DNA from 3 places in the Morganella sp. BCCO 40_0007 genome. Region 2 is predicted to be linked to each of the others. Evidence: predicted binding sites of a transcription regulator. Region 2 holds the regulator's gene; each other region holds the start of a gene.
What was found. Region 2 encodes LexA, which represses DNA repair genes until DNA is damaged. Its sites were predicted from a motif close to TNCTGTATGTACATACAGNA; they were not measured.
Positions count from the first base shown of each region.

Region 1: R5268_RS17570 (metal-dependent hydrolase) is a predicted target of LexA. The motif match lies at 4,387-4,406, and genes of this name have one in related genera.
Region 3: umuD (translesion error-prone DNA polymerase V autoproteolytic subunit) is a predicted target of LexA. The motif match lies at 3,577-3,596, and genes of this name have one in related genera.

Region 1 is NZ_JAVBIN010000015.1:50,535-56,155, forward strand. Features, by position in the region: gene R5268_RS17545 (metal ABC transporter permease) at 1-870, shown strand, start outside; gene R5268_RS17550 (metal ABC transporter permease) at 867-1,721, shown strand; gene R5268_RS17555 (fructosamine kinase family protein) at 1,916-2,779, shown strand; gene R5268_RS17560 (YniB family protein) at 2,847-3,386, opposite strand; gene hxpB (hexitol phosphatase HxpB) at 3,567-4,232, shown strand; gene R5268_RS17570 (metal-dependent hydrolase) at 4,425-4,982, shown strand; gene R5268_RS17575 (L-cystine transporter) at 5,217-5,621, shown strand, end outside.
Region 2 is NZ_JAVBIN010000016.1:17,598-23,218, forward strand. Features, by position in the region: gene plsB (glycerol-3-phosphate 1-O-acyltransferase PlsB) at 1-1,394, opposite strand, end outside; gene R5268_RS17760 (diacylglycerol kinase) at 1,533-1,904, shown strand; gene lexA (transcriptional repressor LexA) at 2,022-2,636, shown strand; gene zur (zinc uptake transcriptional repressor Zur) at 2,716-3,234, opposite strand; gene R5268_RS17775 (YbaK/EbsC family protein) at 3,411-3,881, shown strand; gene R5268_RS17780 (helix-turn-helix domain-containing protein) at 3,925-4,275, opposite strand; gene R5268_RS17785 (helix-turn-helix domain-containing protein) at 4,331-4,573, opposite strand; gene R5268_RS17790 (multidrug effflux MFS transporter) at 5,302-5,621, shown strand, end outside.
Region 3 is NZ_JAVBIN010000011.1:178,619-184,239, reverse strand. Features, by position in the region: gene R5268_RS14835 (hypothetical protein) at 1-1,119, shown strand, start outside; gene R5268_RS14830 (isocitrate/isopropylmalate family dehydrogenase) at 1,465-1,644, opposite strand; gene umuC (translesion error-prone DNA polymerase V subunit UmuC) at 1,884-3,146, opposite strand; gene umuD (translesion error-prone DNA polymerase V autoproteolytic subunit) at 3,146-3,562, opposite strand; gene cspG (cold shock protein CspG) at 3,997-4,209, opposite strand; gene R5268_RS14810 (hypothetical protein) at 5,073-5,315, opposite strand; gene R5268_RS14805 (DUF1983 domain-containing protein) at 5,369-5,621, opposite strand, start outside.

The DNA of each region.
Region 1 (5,621 bases), on a different contig from region 2:
GAGCTGTTACTCCAGCCGTTTGAATATAACTATATGGTAAAAGCCATCTGGGTCAGCGGTATCGTGGGAGCAGTGTGTGCCTTTCTGTCTGCTTACCTGATGCTGAAAGGCTGGTCACTGATGGGGGATGCCCTCTCCCACTCCGTGGTTCCCGGTGTCGCGGGGGCTTACGCCCTCGGCTTTCCTTACTCTGTCGGCGCGTTTTTCACCGGTATGCTGGCCGCTCTTTCCATGACGTTTGTCCGCCATCTGACCCGGTTGCGGGAGGATGCGGTGATCGGGTTTATATTTTCCACTTTCTTTGCCGCCGGTTTGCTGATCGTTTCCCTGAACCCGACCTCTGTGAATGTACAGACCATCATCATGGGAAATATTCTCGGGATTGCGGATGAAGACATGTTACAGGTGGAAATTATTATTGCTGTTTCTTTCCTCGTGCTGATGTTTATCTGGAAAGATCTGCTGGTGGTCTTTTTCGATGAAACGCATGCCCGCTCTATCGGTCTGAATCCGCTGGCACTGAAAATTATCTTCTTTACCCTGCTCAGCGCATGTACTGTCGCGGCACTTCAGACTGTCGGGGCGATTCTGGTCATTGCGATGGTCATCACCCCCGGAGCCACCGCCTATCTGTTAACGGATCAATTTAAAAAACTGCTGATCATCGCTGTTATTTTAGGGGCAGTTACCAGCAGTGCCGGCGCCTATATCAGTTATTTTCTGAACGGAGCCACCGGCGGCATGATTGTGACCCTGCAGACAATTATTTTCCTGATCGCTTTCTTCTTTGCGCCAAAACACGGCATGTTGTCCGCCCGCCGCCGTGCCCGCCGGGAATCAGCAAAACTGCGTCAGGAGGCAAACTCATGAGTGATTTTCTGACCTCATTGTTTATCGACCCGTTTGCTTTCCCGTTTATGCAGCGGGCCATGCTGGCCGCTATTCTGACCGGTGCGGTCTGTGCTGTTCTCTCCTGTTTTCTGGTGCTCAAAGGCTGGTCACTGATGGGGGATGCTATTTCTCATGCCGTTCTGCCGGGCATTGTAATGGCATTTGTGATGGGCATTCCGCTGATTATCGGCGCATTTATTTCCGGGCTTTTCTGCGCCTTTGCCACCGGTTATCTGAAAGAACACAGCAGAATCAAAGAAGATACCGTCATGGGTATTGTCTTCTCCGGTATGTTTGCGCTTGGCCTGGTACTGTTTACCCGCATTGATACCGAACAGCACCTGACACATATTCTGTTCGGTAATATCCTCGGGATCACCCAGGCTGAACTGCGCCAGACCCTGATTATCGCCGGGCTGACGATGGTTGTACTGATGGTGAAATATAAAGATTTCATGCTGTACTGCTTTGACCCCAACCAGGCACGGGTTATCGGCCTGCCGGTTCGTCTGCTGCATTACGGGCTGCTGTCACTGCTGGCCCTGACTATCGTTGCCTCTCTGCAGGCCGTCGGGATCATTCTGGTCATTGCCATGCTCATCTCGCCGGGTATCATCGCCTTTCTGCTGTGCCGCAGTTTCGGCAAAATGATTCTGGTGGCAATTCTGGTTTCTGTCAGTTCGAGTTATATCGGTACGGTTGTCAGCTTCCATATCGACGGAGCTACCGGCGCCTGTATTGTACTGGTACAGGCACTCTATTTTGTGCTGGCACTGATTTACAACCAGTTACGGTTATCCGCGCTGAAACGCCGCAGACAGGTTGCCTGACCCTCTGCATAACGGGGGATATTCTGTTACCGGAATATCTCCCGCATCCGGACTCTTCCGAAACACCCCTCTGTTTTTGTCCTTTTCTGTATTTCCCTGCAGTTACTGTGTAATTTGTGTGAGATGTCCGCTTTTTTCTTTTATTTTCCGGCGGTAAGATAGACTGACTGATAGACGGCTTAGTGAGGTGGCTCATGTGGCAGGCAGCAGGACGTATACTCAGTGAACATTTCGGCGAACACTCGTTCTCTGACAAGAAACAGCTCAATGGCGGTGAAATTCACTTTTCCCGGAGTGCCCGTTACGGCGATCACCCGGTTTTCATCAAATATAACCGGCGTGACATGTTGCAGGTATTCAAAACTGAGGCCGAGCAGCTTGATGCCCTCAGCCGCAGCAACACACTGACAACTCCCGCTGTATATGGCGTCGGGTCGGCAAAAGACTTCAGCTTTCTGATTATGGAATATCTGCCGCTGAAACCTTTTGATTCCCATTCCGCGTATATGTTCGGGCAGCAGCTGGCGCGGCTTCATCAGTGGCATGAACAGCCCCGCTATGGTTTCGATGAAGATAACCTGCTGGGTACTAATCCGCAGCCGAATGCCTGGGATAAAAAATGGGCCTCTTTCTTTGCCGAAAAACGGATTGGCTGGCAATTGCAGCTGGCGAAAGAAAAAGGCATTATCTTCGGCGATATTGACAACATTATTCAGCGTGTGCAGCAAAAACTGGCAAACCACCAGCCACAACCTTCTCTGCTCCACGGTGATTTGTGGCCGTCAAACTGTGCGGCTGTCGCTGACGGAAGAACTGTCGCATTTGACCCCGCCTGTTACTGGGGTGATCGCGAGTGTGATCTGGCAATGCTCTCGTTTTTCCCTGAACTGCCGATGCAGATCCTCGACGGCTATCAGCAGGTCTGGCCGCTGGAGAGTGGTTTCCTGGAGCGCCAGCCGTTGTATCAGCTCTATTACCAGCTTCATCGCAGTCACTTATTCGGTGACCGCTATTATCAGAGCGCTCAGGCTATTATTGACGATATTCTTGCGGGATAACCCCGTTTTCCGGATAAAAAAATACCCCGTCAGCAATCCTGCGGGGTATTTTTTCAGATAACTCTGTTTACCAGTTCAGAAATTTAATTAAGAACCACGCAATGGCGCCGATAAATACCGGCAGCACATACAGCACAAAAATTTGCCGGAAAATGGTGTGATTCGGGATGCGGATTTTGGCGATTAAATCCGCAGGTGTCTTTCCGCTCTCTCTGGCATTCTCAATAATCGCCTGATCTTCGATATTCTCACGAATAAACCGGACTTGTCTGGACATCCGGATACCGGAAGCACTCAGCGCCAGTCCGACAAATATCAGGATATAAATCAGTAAAAAGCTGAGATTATGCCCCTCAAAGCCGAGTAATTTGTCCGGTACGGGGGAGTTGTTCCAGAATGTGTTCAGAAAAGGCGTATTTACACGGATCATTTCCGTCACCACATTAATAAAATCCCCGATAACCGCATTAATTTTATCACTGCCGGTACTCTGCTGATGAGCCAGTTTCAGTAAAGAAACGATAGTTGAGATCAGTGCCGGAATAAAAACCACCCAGCCTGCCACCCGTTTAAATACAGCAACCCAGCGGGCTTGTTGCAGCGTCATGCGCTTTCCTCATTTGATATTTTCACCGTAATCATAGCGCAGAAGTCAGGAGAAGATCATTATCATTATTCCGGACTTTTTTACCCCGTAAATTATTAAGTCACTTAATGAACTCTCTGCCACGGCTTGTTACAATCAGAGGATGTTTTAATTCATTACAGGATATCAGGAGCATACACTATGTCCCACACCTTACCGGTACAGGCCGCTATTTTTGATATGGATGGTTTACTGATTGATTCTGAGCCGTTCTGGCTTCAGAGTGAAAATCAGGTTTTCAGCGACATCGGCCTGGATATGTCACTGCGGGATAAACTGCCCGATATGCTGGGTCTGCGTATCGATCAGGTCGTGGAGTTGTGGTATCACGTCTCACCGTGGCAGACACCGTCAAAACAGGATGTCACTCAGCGGATTATTGATTCCACTATCGCGATGGTGGAAAAAGAGCGTCCGCTTCTGCCCGGAGTGGAACATGCGCTCTCTCTGTGTCAGTCACAGGGCCTGAAAATCGCTCTGGCGTCCGCATCACCGCTCTACATGCTGGAATCCGTACTGGAAATGTTTAACATCCGCCATTATTTTGATGCTGTGGTTTCTGCTGGTGATCTGCCATACAGCAAGCCGCACCCGCAGGTTTATCTGAACGCAGCTGAGGCACTGGGTGTTCCGCCGGTGCAGTGTGTTGCGCTGGAGGATTCCGTTAACGGCATGATCGCCTGTAAGGCTGCCCGGATGCGCTCCATTGTGGTACCTGCTGCTGAAATGGCGGCAGATCCGCGCTGGTCACTGGCGGATTACCGGTTGTCATCACTCAATGAACTGACGGCTGCGATGGTTCGCTGATAATCGTTTGCTGATGGCATTTTTCTGATAACAGTGTGGCGGGAAATTGCCCGCCCTGCTCCGTTAGTGAAATATTCCATAGTTATCCATTAATAAATAAGCCTTTTTCTTTCTTACCCTCTGGCCGGGCGACATAAAAAACTTTATACTGTAACACTGTATAAATAAACACCTGAGTATTTACCCGGTATCATGACGGCTGAGGGTCACCTGCTTTTCTCTGTCGCTTCTGTAGTGATGGTTCATCAGCTTCAGATTTCGCCTGATATCAGTCAGGGGGACTGGCTGCACCTGATCCCCGGCGCCCTGGCCGGGGCACTGCTGCCGGATATCGATCACCCGAAGTCCATGCTGGGTCAGTGGGTTCGTTTTATTTCTGTACCGGTTTCCCGCCTGTGCGGTCACCGGGGATTCACGCACAGCCTGCTGGCTATTCTGACCGGTGTTATTTTATTCCGCACACAACTGCCGGTCAGCTGGTCTGTTCCGGCCGATTTTTACCAGGCAGTCATTGTCGGGTATCTGAGCCATCTGGCGGGCGACATGCTGACAACAGCCGGTATTCCGCTGTTATGGCCGGTGCGCTGGCGTTTTTGTATTCCGTTGCTGGGCAGCAGCGGCAATAAACGGGCAGAGCGCAGTGTGGCGCTGATTGTACTGCTGGCCTCATTTTATTTGCCCGCACACTGGGAAACCTGGTGGGCTCATGTGCGGGAGCTGGTGCTGGCGCAGATAAACGCTGTGCTATAAGAAACTGATTTTATATAACCCATCGCTATAGAAAATAGTCTGTTTAGTGACTATTCATGTCAAATCATTCCCTGTGATCTACAATATAGCTATAAATAATTCAGATTCGTTATAAGTGATGCGGAAAACTCCTGTTAATCTATAACGAATCTTTTACAGTTCCTGCATTTGCACAACTGTATGCGATGTAATCAACACACTATAACAACATACCAACAGGTATCGGAGACCGGGATGAACTTTCCATTAATCAGCAATCTCGCCATATTCGTTATTCTGCTGCTGATGCTGATGAAGCTCTGCAGCAATAAAAACTGGAGCCTTTCCAAAAAGGTACTCACCGGTCTGGTGATCGGTGTTCTGTTCGGCCTCGGGCTGAATGCATTCTACGGGACAGAACATGATGCCGTAAAACAGGCACTGCCATGGTTTGATATCGTCGGTAACGGCTACGTGAAGCTGTTGCAGATGGTCATCATGCCGCTGGTTTTCGCCTCTATCCTCAGCGCGGTTGCCCGCCTGCATCAGGCATCATCACTGGGTAAAATCAGCGTACTGACTATCGGCACCCTGCTGATCACCACGGCGATTGCCGCATTGATCGGTATTCTGGTCACACTCGCTTTCGGTCTGACCGCA
Region 2 (5,621 bases):
CCGAGGTTGCGCAGTTTGCGCAGGCCGCGCACCATCTGCATAAACCCTTCTTTCTGCTTGGTGGCACCGCGCAGTTCTTTGGCGTAAGTACCCACTTCCATCACATGCTCATAGCCGATATACACCGGCACCAGGGTGATAGGCCGCGAGTCACCGCGCAGCATAGCCTGAAGTGTCATCGACAGTGTGCCGGTTTTCGGTTCCAGCAGACGGCCGGTACGGGAACGGCCACCTTCGACAAAGTATTCGATGGAATAACCGCGTGAGAACAGTTCACTCAGGTACTCACGGAAAACGGTGGAGTACAGCTTGTTGCCTTTGAAACTGCGGCGGATAAAGAACGCGCCGAGGCGGCGGAAAATCGGTCCCGCCGGCCAGAAATTGAGGTTAATCCCGGCCGCAATGTGCGGCGGAACCAGCCCCTGATGATAGAGCACATAAGAGAGCAGCAGGTAGTCCATATGGCTGCGGTGGCAGGGCACATATACTATCTCGTGGCCGTCCTGTGCCAGCTGACGTACCCGCTCGGCATTATGGACATTCAGTCCCTGATACAGACGGTTCCAGGTCCAGCTGAGGACACGGTCGGCCACACGCAGGGCATCATAAGTAAAGTTAGCAGCCACTTCGTTCATCATTGAAACGGCATTCTGACGTGCCTTTTCAATGGTGATTTTTTTGGCTTTAGCCTCATCTTCAACCGCTTTTTCAATCGCTTTGGATTTCAGCAGTTTACTGAACAATTCCTGGCGTACCGGCAGTTTCGGGCCGATAGCGGCCATGCGCTGGCGGGAGAAGTGAATACGCGCGACACGGGCCAGTTTATTGGCGATAATAGTGTCAGTACCGTGTTCAGAGGCCATTGCACCCATGGACACCGGCTGTGAGAACCGGACAAAACTGTCACGTCCCAGCCAGAGCACGGCGAAAAATTTCTGGATCCCGTTTAACAGACGTAAATGCGGAACACCGTGGTGCCCTTCGCGGCCCGGTGAGCGTCCGAACATCACGGAAACCGGCAGCATCTGAATATCCAGTGACGGATTATTGCGGTGCAAATCCAGGTAGGCGTGGAAAATATTGACGGAATCTTTACGCGGATTCAGGGAGTAATAACTGAACACCCGCGGGCCGTCATCAATAAAGACATAGCCCGGTAATGTGGTATTACCGATGACATTATCTTCCAGCGGGTCAGGCATTCCCTGTGCGAGACACTGGCGGCGCAGTGTCAGCAGATCCGCCTTAGAGTGATAAGGAAGAACATAGAGTGTCGGACGTTGTGTATCCAGCCCCAGTTCACTGACCGGATCCGTCGGGATCGGCTTGCTTTTTACCAATAGTTTTAATGGTAAATTCAATACGTTATAGTATATTTTACGCCAAAGTGACATAAATGTATGAAGCCTCTTGTTGACAATTCGTCTTCAGCATACCAGAAAGGCGAAGCCAGATCTGTGTTGCGTCAGCAATAAAATCACGGAAAAACGGCGGCAGTCAGCCAGATAATCAGATTATTAACAGTGACGGAAATGAAGAAAAATACCGGATTTACACGATTAATTAAAGCGGCAGGTTATTCAAAAAAGGGACTCACAGCAGCATGGAAAAATGAAGCAGCTATCCGCCAGGAGTTACTGACGCTGATCCCGGCCGTCATTATTGCGTTTGCTTTCTCTTTTACGGCGGTTGAGCGGGTTCTGCTGATCGGTTCGGTGGTGCTGGTGGTGGTCATTGAACTCATCAACAGCGCGATTGAGGCGGTGGTTGACCGCATCGGCACGGAATATCACGAACTGTCCGGGCGCGCGAAAGATATGGGCTCCGCGGCGGTACTGGTTGCCACATTACTGGGGCTGTTTATCTGGATTATGCTGTTTGTCAGCTGGTTCTCCCGCCTCTGATAGACGATTTTTTGTGAAACCTGCGGCGTAACACGTATTTTCCTCATGTTGTGGTTTCCAATCCCGGAATACCTGTATATACTCACAGTCTGACTGTATAAACAAACAGGGGGCGAAATGAAAGCACTGACGGCACGGCAGCAACAGGTCTATGACCTTGTTCGTGACCATATTTCGCAGACGGGCATGCCACCGACGCGTGCAGAAATTGCGGCACGCCTGGGTTTTCGTTCTCCGAATGCGGCGGAAGAGCATCTGAAAGCCCTGGCGCGTAAAGGCGTCATTGAGATTGTTTCCGGGGCATCCCGGGGCATCCGTCTGCTTCTGGAAGAAGAAGAGGATGAAGGTTTACCATTAATCGGCCGTGTGGCTGCGGGTGAGCCTTTATTAGCACAGGAACATATCGAAAGTCATTACCGGGTTGACCCGATGCTGTTTAAACCCAGCGCAGATTTTCTGCTGCGGGTAAATGGTATGTCAATGAAAGATATCGGTATTATGGACGGTGACTTACTTGCGGTGCATAAAACCCAGGACGTACATAACGGCCAGGTGGTGGTTGCCCGTATTGAAGATGAAGTCACGGTCAAACGGTTTAAGAAAGTGGGCAGCAAGATTGAGCTGCATGCTGAAAACGAGGAATTCAGCCCGATCGTGGTGGATTTACGGGAACAAAACTTTACTGTCGAAGGTCTGGCGGTGGGTGTGATCCGTAATAACGACTGGCACTGATTTCCGGGATATCCGTCTGAAAACGGTATCCGCTTAAAAACCACAGTATACCGGAGACGGTTACTGTGGTTTTTGTTTTTCAGCGCCCGCGTTTGCGCGGCTCATCATGTTTATGGTCATGCAGACATTTATCTCTGCGGGTACAGGATTCGATATCATAACAAGGACGGCAGTACCCGTGTGCCTCAATCACACTGTGGCGGATATGAAACTGTGCGGCATCCGCCAGCTGACTGATTTGTGAATCAATCGCCTCACCATCCCGCTCTGTCACACTATTACAGCGATCGCAGATAAACAGTACGGAAGTATGGCTGGGTTTATCAAAATGCGGGCACATCACAAAGCTGTTTGTGGACTCAATTTTATGAATAAACCCCTGCTCCAGCAGAAACTCCAGACCGCGGTAGATTGTCGGCGGTTTTGCCTGTGGTTCTGTTTCGCGCAGCAGATCCAGCAGTTCATAAGCGCTGATAGCACCGGGCTGACCGGCAATCAGTTGCAGAATGGATTTTCGCTGAGAAGTCATGCGTACACTGCGTGACAGACACAGCGCCTCTGCTTTTTTTAATACAGTTTGAATATCAACAGGTTGCATGACATCACCTTCCGCTAATCAATAAATATATGAACAGCCCACTCTAACATGAATTCCGGCAGAATAACTGTTATCCGCGCTATTTTGTCAAAAAAGGGGTGCCAATTCAGGGCAAATTATGGTGAATTGTTGGTGCGAACACATAAAGAGCACATGATAATAAAACGGAGTCCTGAATGAGTATCGAAACGGTTCGTGCCTGGTTTGGCACGCATGCCCCGGATGTCACGATTATTGAAACTGCACAGCCGACCGCGACGGTCACCCAGGCTGCGGAAGTTCACGGTGTCCGCCCCGGCCAGATCTGTAAAACACTGTCTTTTAAGCTGACGGATGATAACGCTATTCTGATTGTAATGGCGGGGGATGCCCGGCTGGATAATAAAAAATTCAAAACACAATTCGGCTGTAAGGCCAAAATGCTGAATGCGGAAGAGGTGATGCACTTTACCGGCCATCCGGTCGGCGGCGTCTGTCCGTTCGGGTTATCTGTACCACTGACGGTTTATGCGGATCATTCACTTCGTGAGTATGACACGGTATTACCGGCTGCGGGTTCGGCTAATTCTGCTGTCCGGCTGACACCCGAGCGGCTGGCGGAGCTGACAAACGCGCAGTGGCTGGATGTCACGACGCTGCCGGTATAAACCAGACCGGCATGCAGCGCCACATCAGCGGCGCTGCATCATGTCAGTGTTCAGGCGGACGGAAATCCGGTTCTGTATTCACACCGGCGTCGGTACTGCCGGTGTGCCCGTTCTCATCAGGCAGATGGTGGCGGGTAAAGAAAAGCAGGCTGTCTTCTATAAAGTAATAAGGTGAGACACCGAAGACCTGAGAGATCCTCAGTATGATTTCCAGTGAAATTTTAGTGCTGCCGATTTCATAGCGGGAGATTTGCTGTTGTGATACACCAATCAGGTTACCCAGTTCTGTCGATGTGACACCGGTGATCCTGCGTATTTTCCGGATTTGCCCGCCGATGATCTTGTACATTTCGTTAATGCTGGTGTTCAGGTTACTATCTGTTTTATTGCTCATTATCATCTGTCAGTCTGGTTAAACAATAACATATTAATGTTTGTCAAATTAAAATTTATTCTTCATCACAACCAATTTCATCAAAAAAATAATTAACATTAATATTCAGTATGTCCGCGAGCATTAATAGTTTATCCAGAGGAATTAAGCTCGCTCCCGTTTCATAGCGGGATAATTGCTGTTGTGAGATATTAATTTTTATTGAAAGCTCTTTACCTGTCAGACAGTTTTTTAGCCTCTGACATTTTATTCTGCCGCCAATAAACATTGCCAACTCATATTTATCATATATTGTCATAAATTATGAAGATAAATGGTTGTCATTAATAATATTGAAATTTAACTTGACGTATTTGTTTCCTCAAATGGTTTCTTTAAAAAGTATAATCGATACCCTTTTAATATGTAATAGATACAAAAAATCAACAAACACGAAACAATAAGAACGAAAATACGATATGGAAGCACGATAACCTCAGCTATTTCATATTGTTATAAAGAATACCCGGTTTTTAACATCTTACATGAATGATGAGTAAGGGGAATATTCTGATATTTAGTCGGGATTATACCTAATATAAAGATATTGATGCTGGTTTTGAGTTGAAAATGGTTAAATTAACTGCCTTTTCATACTTTGGCGGAATGGCAGACAGGGCGTAAGTGTGATTGCGGTCTTACAACATTGCAGGTGATAGTTTGTTAAATTCCCGGACGGCATTATGAGAAAAGAAAAAGACAAAAATATCTGAATGTTTCTGTAAAATACATAAATCAGGCTGGTAATTCTTGTCAGTAATTGTATTAATGTGTAATTTTATATTTACTTATAAAATAAGTAACGTCCGGGTTACTGACCGCCTTATTTAATAATAAAATGACGTTTGATTATAATTTCATTGTATAACGAAATATATAACATTATTTTTCTTTTAATTCACGGGGTTAGTTATTGATGGTAGTTGTAAAAAACAACAATAACGTGTATTTTTTGCTGTCGGAAGATGATGAGTGAAGTTCAACGATATGCGGAATTTATTGTTTTTGTTGTTAGTTATTGTGTTATTAGGGCCGTTGGGTATTGATCTTTATTTACCGGCTATTCCGGCTATTGCAAAAGGGCTGGGCAGCAGTGAGTCATTGATTCAGTCAACTATCTCGTTGTTTATCCTTATATTAGGTGCGGGTCAGCTGATTTCCGGTTATCTTGCGGATAAATTCGGCCGCAGACCGATGGCGATGGCGGGGATGGTATTGTATATCGCCGGTTCCCTGACCGCGGCATTTGCCGTTACTCCGGCGATGTTTATTGCTTCCCGGTTAATCCAGGGGGCGGGGGTCTGCTG
Region 3 (5,621 bases), on a different contig from region 2:
ACGATTGACAACATCTATCTTAAAGAAGCATTTTTAATTATTGAAGTAATAGCAGATGACGATGATGACTTATCCTTATCACATGAAATAAATAGCAATAGTGGAAAACTAAATCTTACAATAAATTGCGCTGGTTTTGATGTAAGTGATTTTAGAATCGAGGCACAACAAAAAATCACTAATGAATTCAAGGAATTAGTGTTTGACCTTCTCCCTGAGTTATTTTTTATTAAAAATACAGAATACATTGAAAAAATGATCTTCGAAGATGCTGCATTCGACAGAGCAATTAGTTTTGGTGCCTGTATCAAATCTATTGAAAATATTCTTGGTAATGATATTGATCAACAAATTAAGAAAATTTATTCCACCAATTCTGAAAAGAAAACTTACCCTCTTTTAAGAGATAAATCCTGGGATAGTGAATTTTCGAAAGTGTTGGAGATCGAGGATATAAAAGCTCCAACACATGGTAAAGGAAGAATGCCTGAAGAGGAACTTAATTTCGAAAATATAACACATAAAGATTATTCCATACAAAGTCTAATCAAACCTCGTCTATGGGATAGAACACGCTGGCAAGGAGTAGGCTTCGCTCAATTAAAATCGTGTTATCCAGGATTATATCTATTATTTAAACACCCCGATATAGGTGAGGATATTTTTAAAGATCTTATATCATCAGTAGGCTTGGTAGATAGTAAAGCCAGATTACGGGTTTGTATTGTCAAGGGCATCTCAGTTAAAAACCCAACTCATTATAGAGTACTAATATCTGAAAATATGATGACAACTCCATTAACTAAAAGAATGACAATGATCAGTAGAATTAATACGATGACTCCTGATAGCAATGTCAATCTAGAAAGATTTCTTACTGCGTATCAGACCTGTGGAAAATTCTATCTTGGATGTGATGCGATGTTAAAAAATATTGTTCCTGAGCATCCACAAAGAGATAGTTTAGGGATAGAAATGAGTACGTTAGATGTTAGGTGGGCTTGGGAAATTGGGTTAAATGATGTTGATTGTATTGGGGTTAATTTAAAAGAAGATGACCCCTATATTCCTAATGATGTAGCTGAGATCCCATTATTGCAATTGATAAACAGTAAATAAAATGTTTGCCAAGAATACCGCCTCTTAAGGGGGCGGATTCTAAACAAATCTTTAGCCTCTTCACTAATACTATTAGTGTTATTGCTTTCACAATAAATTGCTGACCTACTCCCCATTGCTTAACAAGCATCGAAGTAAGTATACATTCTGAACTTCCGCTTTTCGCTCAAAGCAGCCCCGCTTGCTTATAACCCCACTCAGCTAAATCTTAAACACACCCAAAACCGTACAAATTTTGTACCGTTTTGGGGAAGAGTTTTGGGGACGTTTTGGGGAAGATTTTCAGTGGTAAAAAAAAGAACGGGAACTAATAAGTTCCCGTTAACTATTTCACTGTAAACTTAATTACATGTGTTTGATGATTGCGTCACCAAACTCTGAGCATTTCAGGAGCTTAGCGCCTTCCATCAGACGCTCGAAATCGTAAGTGACGGTCTTGGCAGCGATTGCCCCTTCCATTCCTTTAACGATTAAGTCAGCAGCCTCAAACCAGCCCATGTGGCGCAGCAGTAGATTGAAACCCAACATATAACCCCATGATTAATATAACTAAAAGGCACTAAAGCCATACTTATATACGGGTAAAACTCGTTTTTTCAACCTATTGATTGCTTTGAGTTTTGTTTTAGTTTTGATAACCAGTACTTCAACCAAAATACTACACTGCTCTATCTGTGATTTGACTCAATACGTTTATTCAATGCAGAGCCACGGTTTAAACAGCTTGCACTGTTGCAACAACCCTTTGCCCCGCTTATGCGCCATTAACTTTTCACCACCGGCAGCTGACTGAAATTTGTCGTGTATGCCGGTGACAGCATTTCGCGCTTCATCTTGTACCCACTGTCACTGCCTTTACCGGCAAACCACACACGGCCCAGCCCACTATTGTTTATTGTGTCGATGGTCTTCATCAGCTCGTCGCTGTTTTTGAATGGCTGCCGGGTAGCGAACATATCGAACTGTGTCACAACTGAATCAGTGAAGTCTGACAGAATGATACCGGCCTTATAATACCGGTACCCATCACACCAGATGCCATCCAGTGCTCTCATGGCAGCATTAATGATGTCCCGCGTGTCGCAGCTGGGATACTCGAGTGAGATGTTTACACTATTCGCATAGCCCAGCCCGTTCGCGTGTCTGCTGGTCTGCACAAACAGCCCGATCATCCGGCAGCGTTGTTTTTCTTCCCGGAGTTTTTCAGCTGACCGTTCAGCATATTCACATACGGCCTTTCTCATGGTGACAATGTCCGTCACTTTGGTACCGAACGACCGGGAGCAGAGGATCTGCTGTTTCACCTTTCTGACTTCTTCCAGCTCGATACAAGGTTCTCCGTTCAGCTCCCGCAGCGTGCGCTCGGTAATAACACCAAAAGTTTTACGGATAGTCGCCGGTGCAGCATTCGCCAAATCTGATGCCGTGCTAATCCCCATTGTGTTCAGCCTGGCCGATATGCGCCGACCAATGCCCCACACTTCACTGACCGGTATCAATGCCAGTAATTTACGCTGGCGCAGAGGATCAGAAAGGTCGACCACTCCGCCGGTTTTTTTCCATATTTTTGCTGCATGGTTGGCAAGTTTTGCGAGTGTCTTTGTCGGTGCAATCCCAACGCCGACCGGAAGGTGTGTTTTCTGCAGAATAGCAGCCTGTATCTCACGACCATAATCTTCCAGTCTGAATGTCCTGGTCATGCCGGTAAAATCGAGAAAGGCTTCGTCGATAGAATAGATTTCTGTGGCGGGTGCAAAGGATGAGAGCAATGTCATCACACGGCTGCTCATATCGCCGTATAACGCGTAATTTGAACTGAATACGGCCACATTATTTCTGCGGCAAAAATCTCGGCACTCATAATACAGCGCCCCCATTTTGATGCCGAGGGCTTTTGCCTCTGCTGAACGGGCAATCACGCAGCCATCGTTATTACTCAGGACGATAACCGGCTTACCTGTCAGGTCTGGCCGGAATACTCTTTCACAGCTGGCGTAAAAGCTGTTTACATCCACCAGCGCAAACATTACCGCGCCCGGTGGATGATGTAGGTGACCACACCGAAGATCTGCAAATCCTGCTCACTGCTGATTGCGATAGGCTGATAATCCGGATTCATCGGGATCAGCATAGGCACCGGAGACAGCTGCAATTTTTTGACAGTAAACTCACCTTCAAAACTGGCAATCACTATATCGCCTTCAGCGGCGGTTACCGCGCTGTCCACGATAACCACATCGCCATCAAAGATATTTGCATCTATCATCGAACTACCTTCAACCCTGAGCAGGTAGGTGCTTTCAGGATGCCGGATCAGCTCACTGTTCAGGTTTATGCGGTCCTCGATATAGTCCGCCGCCGGTGACGGGAACCCAGCTGGAACATGCTCCAGGAACAGAGGCAATGTCAAAATTGTATCATCGTTGATCTTGACAAGTTTCATACTCAAAACCGATTAACTGTACGTATATACAGTTAATGATAGAGAAGTTTGGCTGTCTCATCAATCTGATTTTTACTAATATCGTGCGTCACATGCATTACCCGTTGAAATCAAATCCGGTAGTCAGCTATGAGCGAAGAACAGACATCCTTGACCAGTGAATCATGAATATGATTATCTATAAAGGACTTAGGGAGGAATGGTGTTGGGTTGGAAATTACTAATCGGCTTTCTTTTTGTCACCATCATTGGATTTGCACTATTTGGTTTCATTTTTTCACTCCAGCAACAGCAGTAAAATGATCGTCACCCTTGTCATTGCATGCCATCCATGAAACACAAAACCCCGCCGAGGCGGGGTTTTGTCACGTTCACTTATCTGCTCAGGCCAGTGCCGTCATCGCTGTCGTAAGTGTCTGTGTCGTTATCGGCAATTAAAGCGCGACAACATTTCCGGCAGCCGGACCTTTGGCACCATTCTCAATCGAGAACTCAACCTTCTGGCCTTCGTCGAGCGTTTTGTAATCGTTGCTCTGAATGGCAGAGAAATGAACAAAAACATCCTTGCTGCCGTCAGTTGGCGTAATGAAGCCGAAACCTTTGTCAGAGTTAAACCATTTTACTAAACCAGTCATTTTATTCGACATAGATACTTCCTTTAATTTTCTTGAGCCACACGTTGTGGCGAACATGGCCTGCTTGCAGATAAGGACTTATTGGGCACTTAGGAGGAGGCTCATGCAGAAGAGTATCTAAGGATAACGCTTGAAATGAGGACTGCTTTACTAAAACTGCTTTCATAAGGTCTGTATACCAAACCGATGGCTCATATTGGACTCATATGAGTTGATAAGCAAGATTAATTTTGTCAGTAATCTGTTAGGAAAATTTACAATTCAACGGGGTTAGTAATCTTAAAAGCCCTGACCATTGTAGCCAGGGCTTTTAAGGTACTACAGACTTCAGATTTAACATTAATAGACTTAATAAAGTGATACAGCTATTTATACTACTTTCAAATGTACCCGTTCACTACAGATAATATTGGGCATTAATACTAAAAAGCCTCCCTCTATTTATTCCGTTATACACTGCCTGCGCTTTCAAAACCTAAGCGTGGCAACTAAAACAAGCACATCACCCATCGCGACATATACTCTTTGATGCGTTACCCGTTGCTGATACGGTTACTATCAAAAAACGAAACCATCAGCATCAACTAAAAAAACAAGGCATTACATCATCGCGCTAACAGTACCATTTTGCGAACCAGCACAATCACTACGCGGCCTGAAGGCGAACTACATCCCAAAAAACAAACTTCGTGGCCTATAAAGCAAAATGGCTTAACCCAGTACTTCTTTCTATTCACTAACTTACTAATCACTTTCATTGTGCTGTTGAGTACTAATTTACTGATTTGAGATTTTAGGTCAATACTGTTTTTTAAAACATGTTTTTATTAACAGCGATAGTGACTATGCAGCATCCCGCTACTCATTGTACCGAGCTAATACATGCAAAGATTGCCGCGCCATACATCCCCCAGCGCGGCTTTGTTGTATTCCCCTGAATCTCCGGCCTGATCTGCTGCTTCCTGCTCCTCTCGCTCTGCATATTCATGCTCCATCTGTTCGGCCAGTTCACGCTGTTTCACATTCCATACAGAGTCCTGCGGCATTTCCATACGCACATCGAGTCGGGTGGATTCCGGCGGATCACATAGCGCAACATCCTGACAGAATACAGTCACAGACCACGCCGGTAACCACCGGCGCAGTTTACCATGAGCTTTCTCCGTCCCCGCTATCTGAATGATGCGGAACTGCGTTTGAAGGCCATCACAACCCCTTCCCTCAGAACCACATGTGCCCTGCCTTTATGCCTGACCCCCACTTCAATTTCTATTTTCACATTCTTTCGTCCACGAGGAATAACCGCATGAGCTGATCCCATAACACTCAGTCCTGACCACTGAGAAGTTGCCTGCTGACCAACGCCATCCACACGTATACTGAATCGCAGTTCTCCCGATACCGGACGCGGATTGCCGAAATTA